3 regions of the Mesobacillus stamsii genome follow, and region 3 is predicted to be linked to each of the others. Evidence: riboswitches for the same ligand, from Rfam matches in the RefSeq annotation. Region 3 holds a riboswitch; each other region holds the start of a gene.

Region 1 (4,210 bases), on a different contig from region 3:
ACAGGCCGTGAAGTGCTGGCATTTTTTGCGAGATTAAGAGGGATTGGGGATGATAAAGTGAATGACGCACTTCAACAGGTTGGTTTATTTGAAGTGCGAGATACACAAATCAAACACTATTCAAAAGGCATGCAGCAGCGACTTTCCCTTGCCCAGGCACTGCTCCCGGATGTTCCGTTAAGAATTCTTGATGAGCCGACAAATGGTCTCGATCCATTTTGGGTATTTCGCTTTAAGGAAATCATTCAGGAAGAGAAGCGGCAGGGAAAAACGATTTTCTTTACTACGCATATTCTCAGCCTTGTGGAGGAATTGGCGGACCGAGCTGCCTTCCTGGAAGAAGGACAGTTGAAGCTCTGTGATACCGTTGATTCACTTGTTCATCAAAATGGAATTTATATTCCATTAGAAAAAATATTTTTCAAATCACCTTCCTGACGTTCGAATAAAAAGGAAGCAAAAACTCCCGGAGGATAAAGTTCCGGGAGTTTTTTTTGAAGGTAGGCGATGATCAGCTAAAGCAGATTCAATGGCCGCTTTGGTTATTATTGCCATCATCATTCTCCGCTATTCTTCATATTGTTTGAATCTTTGTTCATACTCTTTGAATTCATTTTCTTCCTATATCTGTCACTCGCTAACTGATCGAGTTGTTCCCATGAAGCTATAATCGCGTTTTTATCTTTGTTTTCAGCGGTGTATTTCTCGGCACTTTCTTGATCTTGGAAGAAAGCGTAGCCATATTTCATTGGTGTTTTCAGGTTCGCTTTGACGGGGATTGCAGCATCCGCCTGGATCCATTCTGAAGTCACGTAATCACGCACCCATTTTTCTTCAAATTCAAGCTGGTCGCGTCTAGGTGCATTAAGCAGACATCCGGAATCATCAAAGAACAAATAATCTCCGTCTTTGGTTTTTGCTTGTGCCGTGAAAACGCCCATTGGGTCTGCCTCTGTATATACTTTCATATTACAGAAAGCACAAACATCATCCGGTCCGGGTTCGTGTGGGCCATTTGCATGAGCATCGCCAGCATTTTCTTTAACAATCGTTTCTGGCTTTGCTGTATTCTGGTCACCCATTGGCTCGTTGGTGGAGTCATTCCCGCAGGCTGATAGGGTGATCGCCAACAAAATTGCCATCATGGCAGTAAGTAATTTTTTCATGAAATCTCCTCCTTTGATCGAATTTAATCCTATCAGGGAGTTGTGAACAATCTGCGAGAAAATAGTGGGGAAAGAGTGTTATAGACTGGTTTTTTGTGACGATTTAATGACAGAAAATTTAATATTAAGAATTAATGATAAAGCCTTACAACAAATTCGCAAATTTGTTCTTTATAAATAACATATTAATTCTTTTTAAAAAACAAAAAAGTGAGAAAACGAAAGATAATTCTTGAAAAAGAACGATTTTCGTTCTTTTTCAAGAATATTCGCCTTATTTTGGACTTTTTCAAAAATGGTATATCTGAACTATACTCAAAATAAATAGGTAAAATAGGGGGAAATGACAGTGTATCGAAAAAACTGTGATCAGTGTAACCGTCCTTCCTTCAGCAGCAGTGAATATGGGGAATGGCTCTGCCCTGTTTGTGGCAAAGATTTAACAAGATACCCATTTTTTAATGCCGTTAGTCTGGAAAAAGTAGTCCGAAAGTATCCTTGGAAAAATCTTGGTTACTCCAAAGATACCCATATTTAAGGCTAATCTAAAGTTTTACGGAGGTGACATAAAAAAACTATTCAGCAATTAAAGCTAGAATGTGACAAAAAACACTAGGTAAAAGTTCTTAATTTTCAGAAAAATGTAATAGAAACCGATTATTTTGTATTTTTTTAGAGGAAAAGGAAGAATAAATCCAATAAATTGACGACAAATAATTATATGCTAACGTTTGCGAGCAAGGTACAATGACAATGGGAGTAAGTGAGTGAGCAAAATGGTACAGAAAAAGGCAAACTTGTTGAAAAACTAGGACGCAAAGTCACGGATCTAAGGTGCAAAAGCACTATGATGGCCGGGCCGCCTGGAATACAAACTGTATTTTGGGGGGAAGAGCTTGATTAAAGAACAGGTAATTTTCGAAGAACTGGATACAGAATGGATACAGCTCATAATGGAAGCTTTAGAGATGGGGATAAATAAAGAGGAAATCAGAAAGTTTATAAAGAACAGCGAACAGAAGTAAAAAGACTTATACATACATCATCATCATTAGGGCAGCTCATTCCTGAGGTGCTTTTATTTTGTGAAAAAAGGACAGCAGCTAGGCTATCCTTTGTAAATTATTTATTGTTTAGTTTCCATTTATTGAATTCTAGAAATTCACGGAACTCGTCCTTGCTGATTCCGGAATCCATTGCTTCTTTCACAAGATTAACCCAGTCAGAATCAATATTTTCGGTATCGACTTGTTCATGGATCAATTGATCAACTGGAACTTTTAAAACTCCAGCAATCTTTTCAAGAAATTGAATGGAAGGATTCGTTTGCAAATTCCGTTCCAAGGAGCTTAAATTGGATTTTGCGACGCCAGCTTGCTCAGCTAACTCGGATAGGGACATTCTTTTTTCTTGTCGAAGTTTTTTGACGCGTTCACCAATCATGCTTTCCACACACCTTGTTAAATTAATAGTTTTATCATAACAAATCTCAAGAAAAAGTTCCATATAGAGAACATCCTACAGAACAAGTATAACCATTTTTCGCAGTTTTAGGAGAATTATTTTTACCAAAATGTTGGGAAAAAATGAGATAATAGGTGAACAACCTAGTCTTATGTATTCTTTTTATCAAAAAAAAGGTAAAATGAAGGCAATTAGACTTGGTGTGGTGATGATATGCAGAAAAAGTATTTATTGATTTATGAAGAGATCGCACAGCAAATCCGCGAGGGGCATTTTCATCCCAAAACAATTTTGCCTTCAGAGAATGAGTTCGCCGATCGGTACCAAACATCGCGCGAAACGATCCGAAAAGCTCTGAACCTTCTCGCGCAAAATGGTTTTATCCAAAAAATCCGCGGCAAAGGCTCCCTCGTGCTGGATTTAAAAAGGCATCAGTTCCCGATCTCCGGGTTGATTAGCTTTAAAGAACTGGCTAAAAATATGGGGGGGAAAACGAAGACGACTGTGGATGGGTTTGTCCTCGAACAGGCAGGAACGGATATCGCAAAGGAACTGAATATTGTAAACGAAGAATTGGTCTGGAAAGTAAAAAGGGTTCGGCATATTGATGAAGAACGGGTGATTCTCGATAAGGATTTTATCGTTGAAAAGCAGGTGCCTGGTCTAACTCGTCAGAAGTGTCAAAATTCGATTTTTGAGTATATTGAGCAAGAACTCAAGAAACAAATCAGTTTTGCCAAAAAGGAATTCACGGTGGAGGAACCGAATGAAGAGGACCGTGAGCTTTTGGATATGGAAGGCTTTCACGCAATTGTCATCGTGAAAAATTATATTTATTTTGCCGATGCAACTCTTTTCCAGTATACCGAGTCCAGGCACCGCCCCGACAAATTCCGATTCGTGGATTTTGCCAGACGCATGGACAGCCAGAAAAAATAAAAAAAGAGCTGGCAGCTTTTCTTTACTGTTTAGGATATTATAAAATTATTTAGTTGTGGGAAACTACTTTTGGTTTTTTAATCCAGCTCCAGCGCGTAGGAGTCTGTCCGATAAAAAATTTTTAACGTATAATTATGCGAGAATGCATCATATTCTTAAACGAATCTTTTTTGTTGATAGGCACGAAGGCGAAAAACGTCTCGAGGAGTTAGCGGCAAACGGCTTTCCTAAGCGTTGGGCTATGGTGCTAATGCTGGACAAATTTATTTTGACAGGTTTGTGGGTGTAGAACGAAAAGTTGTCAAGAAAGCCCCGTTATTTTGACAGGTTCTATGTTCTTACCAAAAAAACCGGTCCTGTGAGGGTTGGGGTGAAAAGATGGTGATAGGCGCGCTTGCTATCGGAAAGTTTTGAGAGAAGTGAGGGGAGGCTCACCTGTCGCCCCGCGGAAAGCGAGTTTCTGATGGAAATCGATTATCAGCCAAACCCAAAAAAGGACCGGGCGCAGTTTGCCCGGTTTTTCTTAATGCTTCGGGTATTTTCCGACTAGATGGATGGCACTGATAATCCGTTTATTGATCCATGCTCTGTTGTCTTGGGTGTTAAGCTGTTCAAATACCATTTTGCGGCCGTCTTCTGTC
Region 2 (4,210 bases), on a different contig from region 3:
ACATTATAGTATAGGTGTTAATCCAGCAAAATACACGAAATCCGACTCGGCAAATCAAGTCCCTGTTCTATAAGCCAAAAAAGCTGCCATGGCAGCTTTTTTTCCAATTAATATGCTTTTTGTAAGTGCTGAATTTCCTTAAAAGCCTGGTGTAGATTAGATTTCACCATGATTCCTTCCAGATTCAGTCCGAGTGTCACCATCGTATGAGCCACCTCTGGACGGATGCCGGTCATAATGGTTTTTACACCAACAAGCGAAAGGGCGCTAGTGACTTTAAATAGCTGATCGGCAACCATCGTATCTACAATCATAACGCCGGATACATCAAAGATAAGATGGGTCAGCTTTAGCTTCACCGCTTGGCTTAGCGTTTCTTCCATCAATAACCGCGCTCTTTCTGTATCCACATTCCCAACTAGAGGCAGGACACCGACCCCAGGCATTAACGGAACAACCGGTACGGAAAGTTCAAGCAATGCTGTTTTGGCATTTTCTAGACTCTTTTGATGTGCTTCAACAAATGTGAGACTAAAGCTGTATATTGCATGGTCCATCAACGGGTCAATAATATCCAAAACATCAAAGAAGACAGCAGTGGACATGTCCTTAGCCACTTCTCTAATCGCATGCCAAATATGTTCACGATAATAGGTAGAATCCTTTAGTGCTTCATCAAGAGAGGCACCAAGATTATAAATATATTCACCCGTTTCTTTTCCCCATGTTGTCAGCTTATCGAAAACCCCTTTAGGGTCTTCGTGCTCGATCAAGGCTTCACCGAACAGTTCAATAAAGTTGGCCCTGACTTCAAGTATTTGCTGCTCAACTTTCTCAAAATCATGTTTCTGTGCTTCCGTTAAGACACCGTCTGAAAACCTGTCTTCATGCACTGCCTTCGCAATTTGATTTTTTCTGTTAACTATTGCTTCACCTATGGTTTGCAGTTCTGTGGTCATTCCGATTCCTCCATATGTTCTATGACAATGATCACCTATCAATCTAAACTTAAGTATTCTATTAGGGACTGTTATTAATCATCATATCGCATAATAGGAATGTAGTACAAGTTTTTACCCTACAAACCTTACTATCTGTTTTTTGTTTTACTTATCCTGGCTTTCCTCGTCGTTGAGGTCGTCTTCTTCTGATTCTTCTTCATCATGCTTCTCTTTATTCTCTTTATTCTCTTTCCTTTCTTTCGTCTTGGCTTGTTCTTTTTCTGTTGTTTTCTCTTCTTGCTTCTCTTCTGCTTGGATCACTTGTTCTTTTTGATTTTCTTCGTCCTTCTCTCTCACTTCACGTTTTTGTTCTACAGCTTTCTTTTCTGTTTCCATTTCCTTTTTAGCAACCTTCACAGTGTCTGCCTTCGCTTTCAATTCTGTATCTGCCTTTTTTTCTTCTGTATCGGAAGCATTCGTACTCATCACCGTACTTGCGATTGAAGCCACTCCAGTACTAACTTGCTGTACAGTCAAATCTGGTTCTTTTGTAGTATCCGCTTCTTCAGCCTGTGTTGCTGCATCAGACCCTTCATCAACTGATCTCTCGTCTATTTTATCGGTATCCATTTCTTCTTCATCAGAAGATTTTTTATTGCCTGATACGAGTCCATTCATTTGCGAAGGATGGACTTTAAGTTGCTTTGCTGCCTGACCAAGTCCAGCATTTTCCTCAGTAAATACCACGGCAACCTCTTCTACTGTCTTGCCAGCTGTTCTTGCAAGCCAAAAGATTTGTGCGATTTGTCCATAGCCTAAGTTTTGTTCGCGCAGTTTGGAGACCATTTCACGATCAAGCTCTTTTACTACGTTCGCGACAATTTTTGTTTGCTCTGTTTCCTCTGTAACTGATTCCTTTAGTCCATCTTCAAGTTCTTCAGTAATCCCTTCCTCAAGATTAGCTGCTTTTTCCAACTCTTCTGCCAATCGAGCTTCCCCAGTGGCATCGGTCTCTTTTTCAACAATAACCTCTGTGACCTTCTCTTGCGCTTTCTTAAGCGTTATTAAATAATCCTTAAACGTCTCTTGAACGAGTTCTCTCTTGTTTTCTTGAGACATAACTGACGCCTCAGCAAGTCTCTCGTTTGCAAAGTCAAGCAGTAGCTGAGCCTCCTTTTCATTATCAAAGGTAAGAAAAAGCTGCAATTCTTCCAGTAATTGATCAAACGTAAATAAAAACTCGTCAGGTGTCGTCCCAGGATCAGCCGTTTCTACGACACCCTGCGCCGAGACACCCGTACCAAAAGCAAGCAATCCTGTTAAAATGGTTGATGCGACTAATTTATTCATTCCAATTCCCCCCATAATATATTGGAATTAAAATCAAAAAAAGTGCTATCCGAAGATCAGCACACATAAGATGACTATGTGAAGCTTCGGCAACTGGCTGGCTGGTCAAGACTTTAGCCCCTGTAGTTTTGCGTCCTCAGGTTCCCCTGAGTTTGCCTTTATCGGATTTTAATTCTATTTTTATCATACTTAATTGCCGAGTAAAAATAAATATTTTTTTTTACTAAGATTGCTTTTCCTGATAGATTTTTCTATCTGTTAAAAAGTAATTCCTTTACTCTTTTATTCTGAAAAATTCTGTTGTGACAGGGTCTATTATCCTATATAATATATAATTGGTGTTTAAATATCGTGGTTCGTAACCATCCCACGTAAAAAAACTAGGAGAGATGAATAATGAACACAAGAACGATTGTCCGTAACGGGATTCTGGCAGCTTTGTATATCGCTGTATCAGCTGTCATCCAGCCATTCGGTTTTACCAATGTACAATTTCGAATTTCGGAAATGTTCAACCACCTGATTGTTTTTAACAAAAAGTATTTCTTTGGGATTGTATTAGGCGTGTTTTTAACAAACCTGCTCTTTTCCCCGATGGTCGCCTATGACCTTGTGTTTGGAGTTGGCCAGTCAGTAATTTCTTTATTGGTTACGATCTTATCCGCTAAATACATTAAAAGTATTATCGGGCGAATGATTGTAAACACAGTGTTATTCACCTTCACGATGTTCCTGATTGCGATTGAATTGAATCTCGCATTCCAGCTGCCGTTCTGGTTCACATGGCTAACAACAGCCGCGGGTGAATTTATCGTAATGGCTATCGGTATTCCCGTAATGCTCGCAATCCATAAACGAGTAAATCTCGAGAAGTTGATATAAGGAAAGAAACCGCACGGATTTAATCCATGCGGTTTTTATTACGTTTCATCATTAAAAACTCTATAGGATTCTGTCCTCCACCAGGCAAGGTCCGGAAACTGGTCTTCACCTACGATGACGGTTTCCCCAATTCTCGGAGTCGCAATCTCGACTCCAGATTCCTCTGCAGCCCGGACTGCCCGTTCAATTGGATCATGCCAGGCATGGAGCGACAGAGTAAATGCCCCCCAATGTACCGGAAGAAGAAGCTTTCCTTTCACATCCTGATGTGCCTGTACCGTTTCTTCAGGAAGCATATGAATATCTGCCCAGCGTACGTCATATTGGCCGCATTCCATCAGCGTCAGGTCAAACGGGCCATATTTCTCGCCAATCTCTTTAAAATGCGAACCATAACCGCCATCGCCACTGAAATATATTTTTGTATCCCGGGCAATGATGACCCAAGAACACCAAAGCGTTGAGTTACGGTCGGCAAGTCCGCGGCCAGAAAAATGGCGAGCCGGGGTGCACGCGAGCTTAAGGCCTTCGAAAGTATATTCATTCCACCAATCGTGTTCACTGATCTTCTCTTCTGGAATTCCCCATCTTGCCAAATGGCTTCCAACACCGAGAGGAGTGATGAACTGTTTTACCTTTTCTTTCATATTCATGATTGAACCATAATCAAGATGATCATAATGGTCATGCGACAGTACCACAGCATCGATTGCTGGCAGATCCTCGATTTTGAAAGGAAGCTTTCTGCTGTACCGCTGGTTTTTGATTGGAAACGGTGTTGGCGCTTTCCCAAACATTGGATCAAACAGAATCGTTTTCCCCTCTACCTCAAGCATGAAAGCCGAGTGACCAAACCAGGTAACTCTTGCTGAATTAGAACGATCTATTCCTGGAGAATAGGGTACGATCGAAAGGGGAGTCCGAGGTTTTCTTTCGACCTTACTTTTTAAAAATTCCCTTATCATGGAAAGCATCGACCCAAAACTCGTATCCCACTCGTTTCTGTTCAGATTAATGAATTTCCCCTTTTGATATTG
Region 3 (4,210 bases):
AGGCTGCGGCGAACCCACTGGAAATCCCCCTGCTTTTCCTGGAGGAATTTATTGACTTCTTGATCCTTATGCTGTGATAGCTGGCGATAATAGCTGTCGTTAAAAGAAATTTTCGGAATCAGCGCATCATAGACACCGACGGATAGTTTCTCTCCTTCTCGTTTCACGATAACATCCGGCACAATATAGGCCGGCTGCTCTCGCTGAAAAACTGCGCCTGGTTTGGGATCAAGCTTCTGAATCTCATCATGGACCTTCTGGATATCCTTCAAATCAATCCCCAGAATTTTAGCCAGAGCCTTCCACTTTTTCTCGGCAAAAAGAAGAAAGTGCTCGCTAATAATCGTGATTGCCAGCTGGTTTTCTCGTGAACGCTGCTGCCTTTTTAACTGAATAAGCAGACACTCCTGAAGGTCCTTTCCGGCGATGCCAGCCGGATCCAATGATTGCAGCTTAAAGAAAGCGCAATCGATTATTTCTTTATCAACTGCAAATCTTTTTATTAGTTCCTCGCGATCTAGATTTAAGTAACCGTTTTCATCTATATTTTCAATCAGCACAGGTAAAATCACTTTTTCTATAGGCGACGCTTTTAAGAAATTTAGTTGGGAATGAAGGTATTCTTCCAGCGTCTCGCTCTCATTGGAACCGATTTGCTCAATCAAGTTCCTATCGTCTCGATCGAAGCTTCGTTTTGGCTTTTTTCTCGTTCGGTCCATATTGGAGTCCAATTGAGTAATATTTTTGAATTCAACTTGCAACAGGGGATTTTCCACCGATTTAGCTTCTAAAAAAGCAGCAAGCTCCTGTGCAGAATATTGCAAAAGCGCAATTGCCTGAGTCAACTCCTGCGTCATCGCCAATTTCAACGTTTGCTTTTGCACCAAACTAGCTTTCATATCCATCCAAATCACCCCTGCATTCATTTTACATGATAAACGAGCATTGGTGTATGGAAAGAATTTGACAGGACAATCAAAATCCACTATCGACATCACATTACTTCCGACTACTTTTGCCGGAAAAGACGAAAACCTTTCCGGACTTGAACCAACTTCGGACTACTTTTGCCGGAAACGACGGAAACCTGTCCGAACTTTAGCAAACTTCGGACTACTTTTGCCGAAAACGACGGGAACCTGTCCGAACTAGCGCCAACTTCGGACTACTTTTGCCGAAAGCGACGAAAACCTGTCCGAACTAAGGCCAACTTCGGACAGCTTTCCCCTCCAAACCGAACCAGTTACCGAATGAACGTAGCTTCTTTAATCAAATACTGTCGGCAAACTCTTGATGAGCAGTTACTTTCGTTTTATTGTTAATAAACTTACTTAACTCCAATTGGGCTTGTCTACTTAAATTTTGAAATTCAATTCCATAAACAACGAATTCTTCCCCAAGATGATCTTCTCTTCTTACTATCTTCCCCTTTAAGATTAAAGGAATTCCATGCAATTCAAAAGAGATCATTACACAAATATCAGACCTTACAGGAAGTTCAAAATTACTCGTCATTTTCAATCCGGATAAGCTAATATCCTTAATATAACCAGTAATCTTCTTATTTCGTAAACTTCTAAATTTCGGATTTCCTATCTCATAAAAACTTACAGTACAAAATTCATTCTCAACTGGTACCCTTATACATTTTCTTCTGTTTTTCCTAGGTGTACCAACCGAAGGGGCTTTATCTGTTACTTGTTTGGGAAAATGCTTTTTTGGCTGTGAAGTTATTTCTGTTTTCATTCTTTTATTTAAATTAGCTATATTCAAATACATAAGAATATGAATCAATGTTATTGAAAAAATAATTAACAAGCTTATTTCAGTAGTCATTATAAGCAAACTCCTGTTCTTGAAAGGAGTGAAGGTTTACCGAGTAGATATCCTTGAGCATATTTAACACCTAAGCTTTTTAAAATTGCCAGGCTTATCTCGTCTTCTACTCCCTCTACAATTAGATCGGAATTGTATTTCTCACAAAAATTAAGCAAAGAAAATATAACGTCTTTTTTCTGCTCATTCGAAAATAAATCTGTAACAAAATAACGATCTAACTTTAAAAAGTCAGGTTGTAATTCTAAAAGCATCCTGATCGATGTAGAACCTTTACCAAAATCATCTACTGCTATTTTCAAGCCTAGTTTCTTTAATTCAGGTAATGCCATCTTTACTTTTTCTAAATTAATTTGCTCACTTTCTACAATTTCCAAGATTATCTGTTGACTCATGAAACGATTTTCCTGGATAATACTCCTTATAAAAGGCAGGAAATTGGGATTAATAATTGTCGATGGAAAGACATTTAAAAACAGTTTCTTTCGTCCTTTTGAATCATCTGCCAATTGGTAGGTGGCGAAGGCTTTGTGAATAGACCGCGAATCTAATTCATAAAGCCTTTTTTCCTTTTTAGCGATCCTGAAACTTTCTTCCGGATTGATGCGTTGCATGGTTCTTAATAGGCCTTCATAACCAACCAAGTGCCATTTCTGGACATCGTAGATTGGTTGAAATAAATGATACATTTCTAAACCTTGTTCTGATTCAATCATTTTACACCTCCATAAATATAAAAAAGCACAAATTCCCAAAAAAATGGGAGCGTGTGCTTTTTTCTTTCCCACTTTCTTCGGTAACCCAGCTACCTTAGCAATTGCCTTAGGTCTGAAGCTTTGCGTCCTTACCTTTCGATAAGTTTGCCTTTTTCGTATAAAGTGTCGATATAGTGAATAATTTACACTTTATTCCGACAAAAGTCTACACCATTTTACATTTTATTGGTTTTTTTAAAGAAAATATGGGTTTTTAGTTTTAATTAACCATCCAATTATTGGGTCCGGTTTCCTATTTGGTAATGAAGGTGTTCAAGAATATTTTGGGAATCTTTTATACGAATGACATCTCTATTTATAGGAATGTAAATAAAATAAGGGTTTTCGAGGTATACGGACAGTTGATCCGAATACTCGAAAACCCTTATTTTTTCTATGTTGTAGTGCCCTCGGCGAGAATCGAACTCACATTTTAAGCTTCGGAGGCTTACGTGCTATCCGTTGCACCACGAGGGCATGTCTGAAGTTGACAGTACGCTTAACTATTATAGGATAAGTCATCTCCATTTGCAAGAAGGATTTTCTGCCGTATCTTTTTTACCCGATGTAATCGATCCCGAATACACAGTTATCATACAAAAAATTTATTATGTGACGATAGTCGTTCGTCTCTTAAAATCTCAAATACTCATCTACATCTGCCCTATCAGCGTTTGTTTAAAAATGACTAACTTGGGTAAGATGGATACGGTACAGCAAATGGGAATATTGTCGAACAGTTTTTGCTGGCTTTGTAAGCGATTTGTTTGACCTTTATTGACCATGCGTGTATCATGAAACTACATAAGGCACTTTGGCAAACGAACCATTTAATGCCAGCCTAGTTATGGCAAGATTTAACGTTAAAGGAGGAAAACAAACATGAACTTGATTCCTACAGTTATTGAACAAACGAACCGGGGCGAGAGGGCATATGATATTTATTCCCGCCTTTTAAAGGATCGCATTATTATGCTGGGAAGCGGCATTGATGACAATGTTGCCAACTCCATTGTAGCCCAGCTGCTTTTCCTGGAAGCTGAAAATCCGGAAAAAGACATTTCTATCTACATTAATAGCCCTGGCGGCAGCATCACTGCCGGAATGGCAATTTACGATACTATGCAGTTCATCAAACCAGATGTACAGACAATCTGTATCGGTATGGCTGCTTCCATGGGTGCCTTCCTTCTCGCAGCCGGAACAAAAGGCAAGCGTTATGCCCTGCCAAACGCGGAAGTCATGATTCACCAGCCACTTGGAGGCGCACAAGGACAGGCAACTGAAATCGAAATCGCTGCAAAGCGCATCCTGTTCCTTCGTGAAAAGCTGAATACCATTCTTTCCGAACGTACCGGCCAGTCGCTTGAAGTCATTTCAAAGGATACGGACCGCGATAATTTCATGACAGCTGAGCGTGCGAAAGAATATGGTCTTGTCGATCAAATCATCACACGCAGCATAATCGAAGAAAAAAAGAATAAATAATCGCAGAAAACTCGCCCTTGTAAAAGAGCGAGTTTTTTTATTAAGCTTAATTTTCATTCTGAATATATTCAGTTAGCTTTGCTATCGCTTCTTCTTCGTCCTTTCCATTTGCGATCAGATTCACCGATACG

What was found. Region 3 has a riboswitch for cyclic di-GMP ahead of J2S25_RS07795 (EAL domain-containing protein). Riboswitches for the same ligand answer to the same signal wherever they lie in the genome.
Region 1: another riboswitch for cyclic di-GMP. It lies ahead of J2S25_RS16935 (anti-repressor SinI family protein); the one in region 3 lies ahead of J2S25_RS07795 (EAL domain-containing protein).
Region 2: another riboswitch for cyclic di-GMP. It lies ahead of J2S25_RS10920 (DUF5667 domain-containing protein); the one in region 3 lies ahead of J2S25_RS07795 (EAL domain-containing protein).

Annotation. Positions count from the first base shown of each region.
Region 1 is NZ_JAUSUN010000029.1:19,368-23,577, forward strand. Features, by position in the region: gene J2S25_RS16925 (ABC transporter ATP-binding protein) at 1-438, shown strand, start outside; gene J2S25_RS16930 (nitrous oxide reductase accessory protein NosL) at 558-1,166, opposite strand; cyclic di-GMP riboswitch class I at 1,947-2,033, shown strand; gene J2S25_RS16935 (anti-repressor SinI family protein) at 2,063-2,191, shown strand; gene J2S25_RS16940 (helix-turn-helix domain-containing protein) at 2,289-2,609, opposite strand; gene treR (trehalose operon repressor) at 2,844-3,569, shown strand; gene J2S25_RS16950 (late competence development ComFB family protein) at 4,093-4,210, opposite strand, start outside.
Region 2 is NZ_JAUSUN010000011.1:94,965-99,174, forward strand. Features, by position in the region: gene J2S25_RS10915 (STAS domain-containing protein) at 108-959, opposite strand; gene J2S25_RS10920 (DUF5667 domain-containing protein) at 1,107-2,291, opposite strand; cyclic di-GMP riboswitch class I at 2,377-2,458, opposite strand; PreQ1 riboswitch class I at 2,637-2,681, shown strand; gene J2S25_RS10925 (QueT transporter family protein) at 2,688-3,173, shown strand; gene J2S25_RS10930 (MBL fold metallo-hydrolase) at 3,212-4,210, opposite strand, start outside.
Region 3 is NZ_JAUSUN010000007.1:56,925-61,134, forward strand. Features, by position in the region: gene rpoN (RNA polymerase factor sigma-54) at 1-905, opposite strand, end outside; gene J2S25_RS07790 (PilZ domain-containing protein) at 1,270-1,836, opposite strand; gene J2S25_RS07795 (EAL domain-containing protein) at 1,836-2,552, opposite strand; cyclic di-GMP riboswitch class I at 2,629-2,711, opposite strand; tRNA gene J2S25_RS07800 (tRNA-Arg) at 2,997-3,068, opposite strand; gene clpP (ATP-dependent Clp endopeptidase proteolytic subunit ClpP) at 3,474-4,079, shown strand; gene J2S25_RS07810 (HPr family phosphocarrier protein) at 4,126-4,210, opposite strand, start outside.